Linked DNA regions of Algoriphagus sp. Y33. The protein of the gene in region 2 interacts with the protein of the main gene of each other region in a pairwise test. Links are inferred from orthologs where the notes say so. Each region holds a gene or a part of one and is shown on either strand. Other genes may lie near its edges.

Evidence for each region.
Region 1: the proteins of ID165_RS22975 (region 2) and ftsA interact in binary tests that used the Escherichia coli proteins (3 or more experiments, as listed by UniProt). The link is inferred for Algoriphagus sp. Y33 from one-to-one orthologs.
Region 3: the proteins of ID165_RS22975 (region 2) and ftsZ interact in binary tests that used the Escherichia coli proteins (3 or more experiments, as listed by UniProt). The link is inferred for Algoriphagus sp. Y33 from one-to-one orthologs.

Annotation. Positions count from the first base shown.
Region 1 is NZ_CP061947.1:6,031,306-6,034,245, forward strand. It holds ftsA (cell division protein FtsA), read left to right. Parts: upstream 1-785; coding sequence 786-2,096; downstream 2,097-2,940. Other genes in the region: murC (UDP-N-acetylmuramate--L-alanine ligase), read left to right, coding at 1-20; ID165_RS24895 (cell division protein FtsQ/DivIB), read left to right, coding at 17-775; ftsZ (cell division protein FtsZ), read left to right, coding at 2,205-2,940. UniProt on the Escherichia coli protein: Essential cell division protein that assists in the assembly of the Z ring. May serve as the principal membrane anchor for the Z ring.
Region 2 is NZ_CP061947.1:5,591,717-5,594,761, forward strand. What follows is about bases 244-3,045. They hold ID165_RS22975 (rod shape-determining protein), read right to left. Parts: upstream 2,258-3,045; coding sequence 1,229-2,257; downstream 244-1,228. Other genes in these bases: ID165_RS22965 (rod shape-determining protein MreD), read right to left, coding at 244-395; mreC (rod shape-determining protein MreC), read right to left, coding at 385-1,221; rimP (ribosome maturation factor RimP), read left to right, coding at 2,573-3,045. In the rest of the region: more of ID165_RS22965, read right to left, coding at 1-243. UniProt on the Escherichia coli protein: Forms membrane-associated dynamic filaments that are essential for cell shape determination. Acts by regulating cell wall synthesis and cell elongation, and thus cell shape.
Region 3 is NZ_CP061947.1:6,032,915-6,036,087, reverse strand. The notes cover bases 244-3,173. They hold ftsZ (cell division protein FtsZ), read right to left. Parts: upstream 2,579-3,173; coding sequence 908-2,578; downstream 244-907. Other genes in these bases: ftsA (cell division protein FtsA), read right to left, coding at 2,687-3,173; ID165_RS24910 (NADPH-dependent FMN reductase), read left to right, coding at 380-904; ID165_RS24915 (purine-nucleoside phosphorylase), read right to left, coding at 244-284. Also shown: more of ID165_RS24915, read right to left, coding at 1-243. UniProt on the Escherichia coli protein: Essential cell division protein that forms a contractile ring structure (Z ring) at the future cell division site. The regulation of the ring assembly controls the timing and the location of cell division.

The DNA.
Region 1 (2,940 bases), 440 kb from region 2 along the record:
TTAACCGATACGCACTATGAAAAAGGCAAACATAAAGAAAATACTCGCTTTTGTAGTGCTAACTGTTATAGTGGTAGGCTTTATAGGTTTTGTGGAGAAGCAGACCTTATATAAAACGTTTCAGGGTACGGAAATAGATATTGAGGGAGTGAGCGGAGTCTATTTCGTAGAGGATGCTGAAATCACTAAAATCCTCATTCAGGCATTTCCTGATTTGAAACCAGGTGTGATGCTGAGCGAAGTGCCGATGAAAGCAATTGAATCTAGGCTGCTTGGACATCCTTTTGTGAAGTCTGTGGAAGCAATGATCGGGCAGAAAGGTATTTTGAATTTGAAGATTAGCCAGCATCAGCCGATTGCAAGAATTGCACAGCCAATGGGGGCTGATGGATACATCACCACGGAAGGAAAAGTGATTCCTACTTCGACTTCATACACGAGTAGAGTATTGATTCTTGAAGGGGATTATGCGGAGATGCTTATGGACAAAGGTGATATAAATGCAGATATGCCAGAGTTGATGGATTTGATAGAATTCATCATTACAGATGAATTTTGGAATGCGCAGATAACCGAGATTGAAGTGAATTCCAAGGATAATATCCGTCTTTTTCAGCAAGTGGGAAGGCAGGTTATTGAGTTTGGGGATGCGCATGATATAGCAAATAAGTTTGACCGAATAGCGGTCTTTTATAAGGAAATACTACCCCGCAAGGGTTGGAATGCTTACGACAGGGTAAGTGTAAGGTTTAAGGATCAAATTGTCTGTGAATAATAGCTTGGATATGGAAAATAAAGAACTAATAGTAGGACTGGATATTGGGACAACCAAGATCTGCGTTATCGTGGGCCGCAAAAATGAGTATGGCAAACTCGAAGTCTTGGGTATGGGCAAGGCCGTTTCGGACGGGGTTGATCGTGGTGTGGTTACCAATATAGACAAGACCGTCCATGCAATAGAAAAGGCAGTTGAAGAGGCATCCGAAATGGCAAACGTGGATATCGCAGATGTCATAGTGGGTATAGCCGGTCAGCATATCCAAAGCAAGATCCAAAGTGGCAGTATCATGCGCCAGCCTACGGATGATGAGATCACCATTGAAGATGTAAGGAGACTTTCCAGCGAAATGGAAAACATTCTTATTCCTCCGGGCAATACCATCATTCACGTAATGCCGCAGGATTATACCGTGGATTATGAAGGGGGGATCAAAGATCCTGTAGGGATGTCCGGCACTCGTCTGGAAGCTGATTTCCATATCATCACAGCCCAGACTACCGCTATCAACAATATCAACAGATGTGTACGCCGTGCAGAATTACTATCCAAGCAGTTAATTCTTGAGCCATTGGCAAGTTCACTTTCTGTATTGAGCGATGATGAGAAAGAAGCGGGCGTTTGTTTGATAGATATAGGGGGCGGAACCACAGACATCGCCATCTTCTATGAGAATATTATCCGTCATACCGCCGTGATTCCTTTGGGTGGAAACATCATCACCAAAGACATCAAAGAAGGCTGCATGGTGATGCAGAATCAGGCTGAACTACTGAAGACCAAGTTTGGCAAAGCCATCACAGAAGAAGCAAATCCCAATGAAATCGTATCAATACCCGGTCTGAGAAATAGAGCTCCCAAGGAAATTTCTATCCGAAACCTAGCTTCAATTATTCAGGCAAGAATGGAAGAGATTATTGAGATCGTGCAGAATGAAATTATGCAAAGCGGACATTACAAAAAACTGGCCGGTGGAATAGTGTTGACAGGGGGGGGCTCACAATTACAGTTTATCAGTCAGCTATTTGAATACATGACGGGACTTGATACGAGAATTGGCTATCCGAATGAGCATTTGGGTAAGTCAGTAATTGAGGAGGTGAAGAGCCCAATGTACGCTACTTCTGTAGGTCTTGTACTTGCAGGTTTCAAAGCACTTGACGACAGAGATCAAGGTTATGCCAACAGAACGGCAAACGGAAGAACCATTAAAAGACAAAAACCAATGGACATCAGTCCAAAAGATATTTTCGATAAAATAGCCGGAAGACTGAAAGGAATTCTCAGTGATGATATCGGCGACGATATTAACTACTAGGGCTTATGATTGGGGGAGATTGTTGGCTTTGCTGCCAATTTCCCTTTTTAAAAAAACACTAGTGCAACCATAGAAAATTCACCAATAAATATAAATATGTCAGATAACATGAAAGATTACAGATTTGATTTACAGAAAAACCCCAAGTCGATTATTAAAGTAATCGGTGTAGGGGGAGGCGGCTCCAATGCCGTGAACCACATGTTTGGGTTAGGGATTAAGGATGTGGAGTTTGTGGTAGTCAATACAGATGCCCAAGCGCTTAAATCTAGCCCGGTTCCGCTTAGATTGCAGCTTGGTGCCAATTTGACCGAAGGTCTAGGTGCCGGTGCCAATCCTGAGCAAGGAAGGAATGCAGCCATAGAATCAGAGGATGAGATCCGTGAGCTATTGGCTGATAATACGAAAATGGTATTTATCACTGCCGGAATGGGTGGAGGTACCGGTACAGGTGCAGCTCCCGTAGTTGCTAGAATTGCGAAAGAACTTAATATCCTGACAGTGGGTATTGTGACCGCGCCATTCATGTTCGAAGGAAGAAAGAAAATGAATGTTGCCCAGGCCGGTATTGAAGCATTACGGGAAAATTGCGATACTGTACTGGTGATTTTGAATGACAAGCTAAGAGAGATCTATGGCAATCTTGCTATAAGAACTGCCTTCAGCAAAGCAGATGATATTCTATCTACTGCTGCCAGATCTATCGCTGAGATCATCACTGTTCATCAGGATGTCAACGTGGATTTTGAAGATGTGAAGACGGTAATGAAAGATGCAGGTGCAGCTGTGATGGGTTCTTCCACTGAGGAAGGCGAGGGACGTGCGATCCGTGCTGCAGGTGCTG
Region 2 (3,045 bases):
ATGAAAAACGTCAATGAAAAGGCAAAAACCAAAGGCAATGAATAGCTTATATACCAGCCAATTCCCATTTCCGGGAGGGTAGGGTTATTCGCATCATCATACCCGCCATTTGGGCTGATGGCTTTGAGCCAGTAAGTTCTCAAAAACGCCATAAGCGTCGCGGCCGCTGCGTGGAGTCCAAGTGTGTCATAAAATACATCTATAAGCAATCCTAACCCAAAGCTGATCAGGATGAGGGGAAAGCTCCGCATGTTTATGGGGAAACTCAGAATACCCAGTAAATAAATGAAACAGAAAGCCACACCAAAAAGCGCAAGGTTTTTCAGCAGTAAAACCTGTACCAAAAACAGACAAGTCACTAAGAAGACATAAGTGATCAGGTTTCTAAAATTCATTTTCTATTTCGGATTGCTTGTAAAGAGAATCAAGCTCAGCCAATTGAGTGTTTTCTACCAGGTATACGTAATGAGCCTTGCTGAAATCCGTGCTTAGGTTTATTACAATGTCCAAATAGTTTGGATCTTCACCTTGATCTATGCTCTCGATGAAGCCTACAAGGATCCCCTCCGGGAAAACCGCACTGTATCCAGTGGTGATGACTGTGTCACCGACGTTAGCGGTCACATGGCGGGGCACATAGAGAAGCTTGGTTTTCTTGGAGTCCTTGCCGTCCCACTTGGTTGTGCCGAATGATCCGTTTGTCTTGATTTTGGAAGAAAGGCTCATCTCCGTGTTGAGCAGGGAAATGGCTACCGAGTAATTTTCAGACACGGACTTCACTCTTCCAATAGCTCCCTGTTCGTTGAATACTCCCATTCCAGGTCTTACACCGTCTTTAGCCCCTTTGTTAAGGGTAATGTGGTTTTGGGCAAAACGCAGGGAATTGCTGATAATTCGAGCTCCTTTGAAATTGAACTGTGCCTCAAATGCAGAATCCAATTCGAGAGTAGCACTGTCCGGAATAGCATTCATGGTCTTAAGATGCCCGATTAAATCAGCATTTTCACTAAGGAGCACTTCATTGGCTTCAGCAAGAGTAAAGAAATCCAGAATATCCGAACGGACTTTGAGAATAGAGCCTGTTACTGCATTGGAACTATTGAAGAAAGCTGCACCCTGCGGTGAATTATTGGAGACAATTAACCCTATCGCCAATACTTCAAGTAAAACAAATAAGAGGAAAGACCTTAGACTATAAAGGAATTGAAGGATGCGTAGCATTCTGGGTTTAAGTCATCAATACTGTTCGGAAATTCTGTATGTTTTTCAAGGCAGTGCCTGTTCCTCTCACCACAGCTCTAAGCGGATCTTCTGCAATATGGATTGGGAGTTTAGTCTTTTGATGCAGTCTTTTGTCCAGACCTTTCAGCAATGCTCCACCGCCAGTCAGGTGAATGCCGTTGTCATAGATGTCCGCAGAGAGTTCCGGAGGTGAAATCTCCAATGCTTTCAGTACGGCTTCCTCAATTTTCGAAACCGATTTGTCAAGAGAGAAGGCAATTTCAGAATAAGAGACTTTGATCACCTTAGGAATCCCAGTCATCAAGTCACGGCCTCTGATCTCGTAATCTTCCGGAGGCTCGTCCAGTTCAGTCAGCGCCGATCCGATTGCGATTTTCACCTTTTCGGCAGAACGCTCACCGATCAGCAAGTTGTGCTGACGGCGCATGTAGTCCAAGATGTCTTTGGTGAATGTGTCTCCCGCCACCCTGATAGACTGATCCGCTACTATACCCGATAATGCGATCAGAGCAATCTCTGTAGTACCTCCTCCGATATCCACAATCATGGATCCCATAGGTTTTTCTATATCGATACCGATTCCGATTGCCGCGGCGATTGGTTCGAAAATCATATACACTTCTTTTGCTCCGGCGTGTTCAGCCGAATCACGTACTGCTCTTTTTTCCACTTCAGTAATTCCCGAAGGAATACATATCACCATGCGATGTGATTGGGGGAATAGTCCTTTTTTCTGGCCGGGGATCATTTTGATTAACCCCCTGATCATTTGCTCTGCGGCGTAGAAATCGGCAATCACACCATCTTTCAGTGGACGTATAGTCTTTATGTTTTCGTGTGTTTTCTCATGCATGTTCATCGCTTCACGACCCACTGCCAATACGCGGTTGGTGGTTTTGTCTATTGCGATGATAGAAGGCTCGTCAACTACGATTTTATCTTTATGAATGATCAGAGTATTTGCGGTACCGAGGTCAATTGCAATATCACTAGAGAAAAAGTCAAATAATCCCATTTTTAGGTATTGATTGTATTTATTGGAGTTAGGAGTTTAATATACTATGCTAAGCATTCATATTAAACGGGGGTCGGCAAAATTATTATCTTAATGGGACAAATTTGATAGAATCGGGATATTTTTTGGCAACAAAATCAAATGAATCTCTGGCAGCCTTAGTTTGCCGGGATTATTTCAAAAAAAAACCTAATTATCTCTAGCTCTTGATTTAGCCCTCTCATTGTTTTTACTGCAAAATTATTTTACCTTTGCGTCGTATTCGAAAGTTTCTGGAGGGGACACCATATGGTCCCCTCTTTCATTATGCATACTATGACTGAATTGAAACAAGCTATCGAAGAGATTGTAGAGAAGCATCTTCCGGATGAAAGTCATTTCATTGTAGAGGTGAAAATGTCTGAGAAATCAGGCAAAAAGCTTCTCAACATCCTTTTGGACGCTGATGAAGGGGTGACTATCCAAGCTTGCGCTAAGCTAAGCAGGGCTGTTTCGGAAGAGCTGGAGGCAAAAGATATGATGCCTGAAGCTTATATTCTGGAGGTCTCTTCCCCAGGGCTGGATTTTCCTTTGAGTAGTAGGAGACAATTTCAGAAAAATATCAACAGGGAGCTAAAGATTTCTTTGAACTCGGGTGAAGAAATTCAGGGCAAACTACTTGAAGTGACAGAAACCGGTGTGAAAGTACTGGTGAAAAAGAAAAAGGAAAAAGGCAAAAAAGCCACAGAAGAGGAGGTATCTCTTCCTTTTGAAGAGATGAAGAAATCAATTGTACAAGTATCTTTTAA
Region 3 (3,173 bases), 440 kb from region 2 along the record:
AAAGTAACTTGCTGCATAGAATAGCCTTCATAGTAATGAAACCTTCCTTTCATCGCCATGACCTTTTTGCCTGACAGTTCCCCGAAAATCAATTTCCCTGAATGACTTTCTACTGTAGCCAGTGGGAAATGGGGGATATTAACATATTCAATTTCTTTCTCAATGGTGATCTGATCTCCCAAATGTCCAAGCCCTGTTCCAAGAATGATAGCGATTGACACATCACTGGTATATTGCGAACGAATAAACGAAGCTGCTTCTGAGATTTGAGTTAGGTAGTTCATAGAGATTAATTTGCCAGCCCTAAATATATAAATTACCGAGCATCTTCGAACTTTTGCAGAGCCAAGAATGTAGTTCTTTCATAAAAAACAAAAAAATGATCAAGATAATCGTAGGAACCAACCGCAAAAATTCTGTTTCCAAAACCATCGCTGAGCTCTATCAAAGCATTTTAAAGGAAAGAGGGGTGCAATCCGAAATCTTGGAATTGGAAAATTTACCTGGAGATTTTGTTGAGAACGCCTTGTATGAAAATAACGGGAAACATGAATTGTATAACGAGTTTCACGATCAGTTGGTTAATGGGAAAAAGTTTGTTTTCATTGTGCCTGAATACAACGGTTCTTTCCCGGGAATACTAAAAACTTTCATCGACGGGATGACTTATCCTAATACATTTAGGAATAAAAAATGTGCTCTAGTGGGCATTTCTTCCGGAATAGGCGGCGGTGGCATCGCAATGAGCCACCTTACCGACATCTTCCATTATCTGGGAATGCATGTCCTCGCTCTTAAGCCAAAACTGGCTAAAATAGAGCAAAATATGTCAGATAACCTGCTCACCAACAGGTTGTACTTGGACTTGCTGCAAACCCAGGCAGACATGCTACTTGATTTTTAGGACTTAGTCCACATTATCATGCAGGAATCTATTATTTCCTAGAATCTCATTGTCATCGCTCAAGTTGTACTTGCTGATGCTTGGCTCAGAGCTATGCTGAGGTTCGTTTAACACGACATTTTTGCGCTGATAGGCAGGCACTTCCATTTTCTCTTTCAATTCTTCAGGAGTTGGATTGAATGCACGGTTGCCTTTTAGCTTTTCGAAACGCTCATGTGCTCTTTGAATAGCTTTTTGTTTCATTTGCTCATAGTAATCATTTGCAAAAGCCGGAGAGGCAGGCTCTTCTTTTTTAGTTTCTTCCACAGTTTTCTTTTCTTCCTCTTCCTCAAAAAGATCGTGTACAATTTTCTCCTGAGCAGGCTTTGGCGCTTCAGCTTTCACTTCTTCCTTAGGCTTCATGAAAGTAAATAGGCTTTCTTTCTTAGGAGACGGCATAGGCGTTTCTACAGACTCCTTCTTTGGAGTTTCAGTTGTCGGCTTCACTTCAGCCGCAGAAGTTGGTGAAGGAGTTGAAGTTTTTGGCATAGAGAACACGAAAGTCGATCCGTTTGCAACCGGCTCTTCCCTTACTTTCTCAGATTTTCCTGAATCCAAATTGATCACAGTTTTCTCCTCTTCCACTTCTTGCACAGTGCTAGGCGCAGGAACAGGAATTGTCACAGCCTTTGGCGCTTCTACTTTCTTTCCTGTTCCTTCAAGTCGATCCATCTCAAAACCTGTAGCAATCACTGTCACGCGTATAGCTTTGCCCAGTTCTGCGTCGATACCTTGGCCGAAGATCACTTCTGCATTGTCACCCGCTTTTTCTTGGATATATTCAGTGATTTCGCTCAATTCGTCCATAGACAATTCCTCGTCTTCTCCGGACATGATAGAAAGCAAGATCTTCTCAGCTCCTTTGATGTCCACATTGTTTAGCAAGGGAGAAGAGATGGCAGCACCTGCAGCACGGATCGCACGTCCCTCGCCTTCCTCAGTGGAAGAACCCATCACAGCTGCACCTGCATCTTTCATTACCGTCTTCACATCTTCAAAATCCACGTTGACATCCTGATGAACAGTGATGATCTCAGCGATAGATCTGGCAGCAGTAGATAGAATATCATCTGCTTTGCTGAAGGCAGTTCTTATAGCAAGATTGCCATAGATCTCTCTTAGCTTGTCATTCAAAATCACCAGTACAGTATCGCAATTTTCCCGTAATGCTTCAATACCGGCCTGGGCAACATTCATTTTCTTTCTTCCTTCGAACATGAATGGCGCGGTCACAATACCCACTGTCAGGATATTAAGTTCTTTCGCAATTCTAGCAACTACGGGAGCTGCACCTGTACCGGTACCTCCACCCATTCCGGCAGTGATAAATACCATTTTCGTATTATCAGCCAATAGCTCACGGATCTCATCCTCTGATTCTATGGCTGCATTCCTTCCTTGCTCAGGATTGGCACCGGCACCTAGACCTTCGGTCAAATTGGCACCAAGCTGCAATCTAAGCGGAACCGGGCTAGATTTAAGCGCTTGGGCATCTGTATTGACTACCACAAACTCCACATCCTTAATCCCTAACCCAAACATGTGGTTCACGGCATTGGAGCCGCCTCCCCCTACACCGATTACTTTAATAATCGACTTGGGGTTTTTCTGTAAATCAAATCTGTAATCTTTCATGTTATCTGACATATTTATATTTATTGGTGAATTTTCTATGGTTGCACTAGTGTTTTTTTAAAAAGGGAAATTGGCAGCAAAGCCAACAATCTCCCCCAATCATAAGCCCTAGTAGTTAATATCGTCGCCGATATCATCACTGAGAATTCCTTTCAGTCTTCCGGCTATTTTATCGAAAATATCTTTTGGACTGATGTCCATTGGTTTTTGTCTTTTAATGGTTCTTCCGTTTGCCGTTCTGTTGGCATAACCTTGATCTCTGTCGTCAAGTGCTTTGAAACCTGCAAGTACAAGACCTACAGAAGTAGCGTACATTGGGCTCTTCACCTCCTCAATTACTGACTTACCCAAATGCTCATTCGGATAGCCAATTCTCGTATCAAGTCCCGTCATGTATTCAAATAGCTGACTGATAAACTGTAATTGTGAGCCCCCCCCTGTCAACACTATTCCACCGGCCAGTTTTTTGTAATGTCCGCTTTGCATAATTTCATTCTGCACGATCTCAATAATCTCTTCCATTCTTGCCTGAATAATTGAAGCTAGGTTTCGGATAGAAATTTCCTTGGGAGCTCTATTTCTCAGACCGGGTATT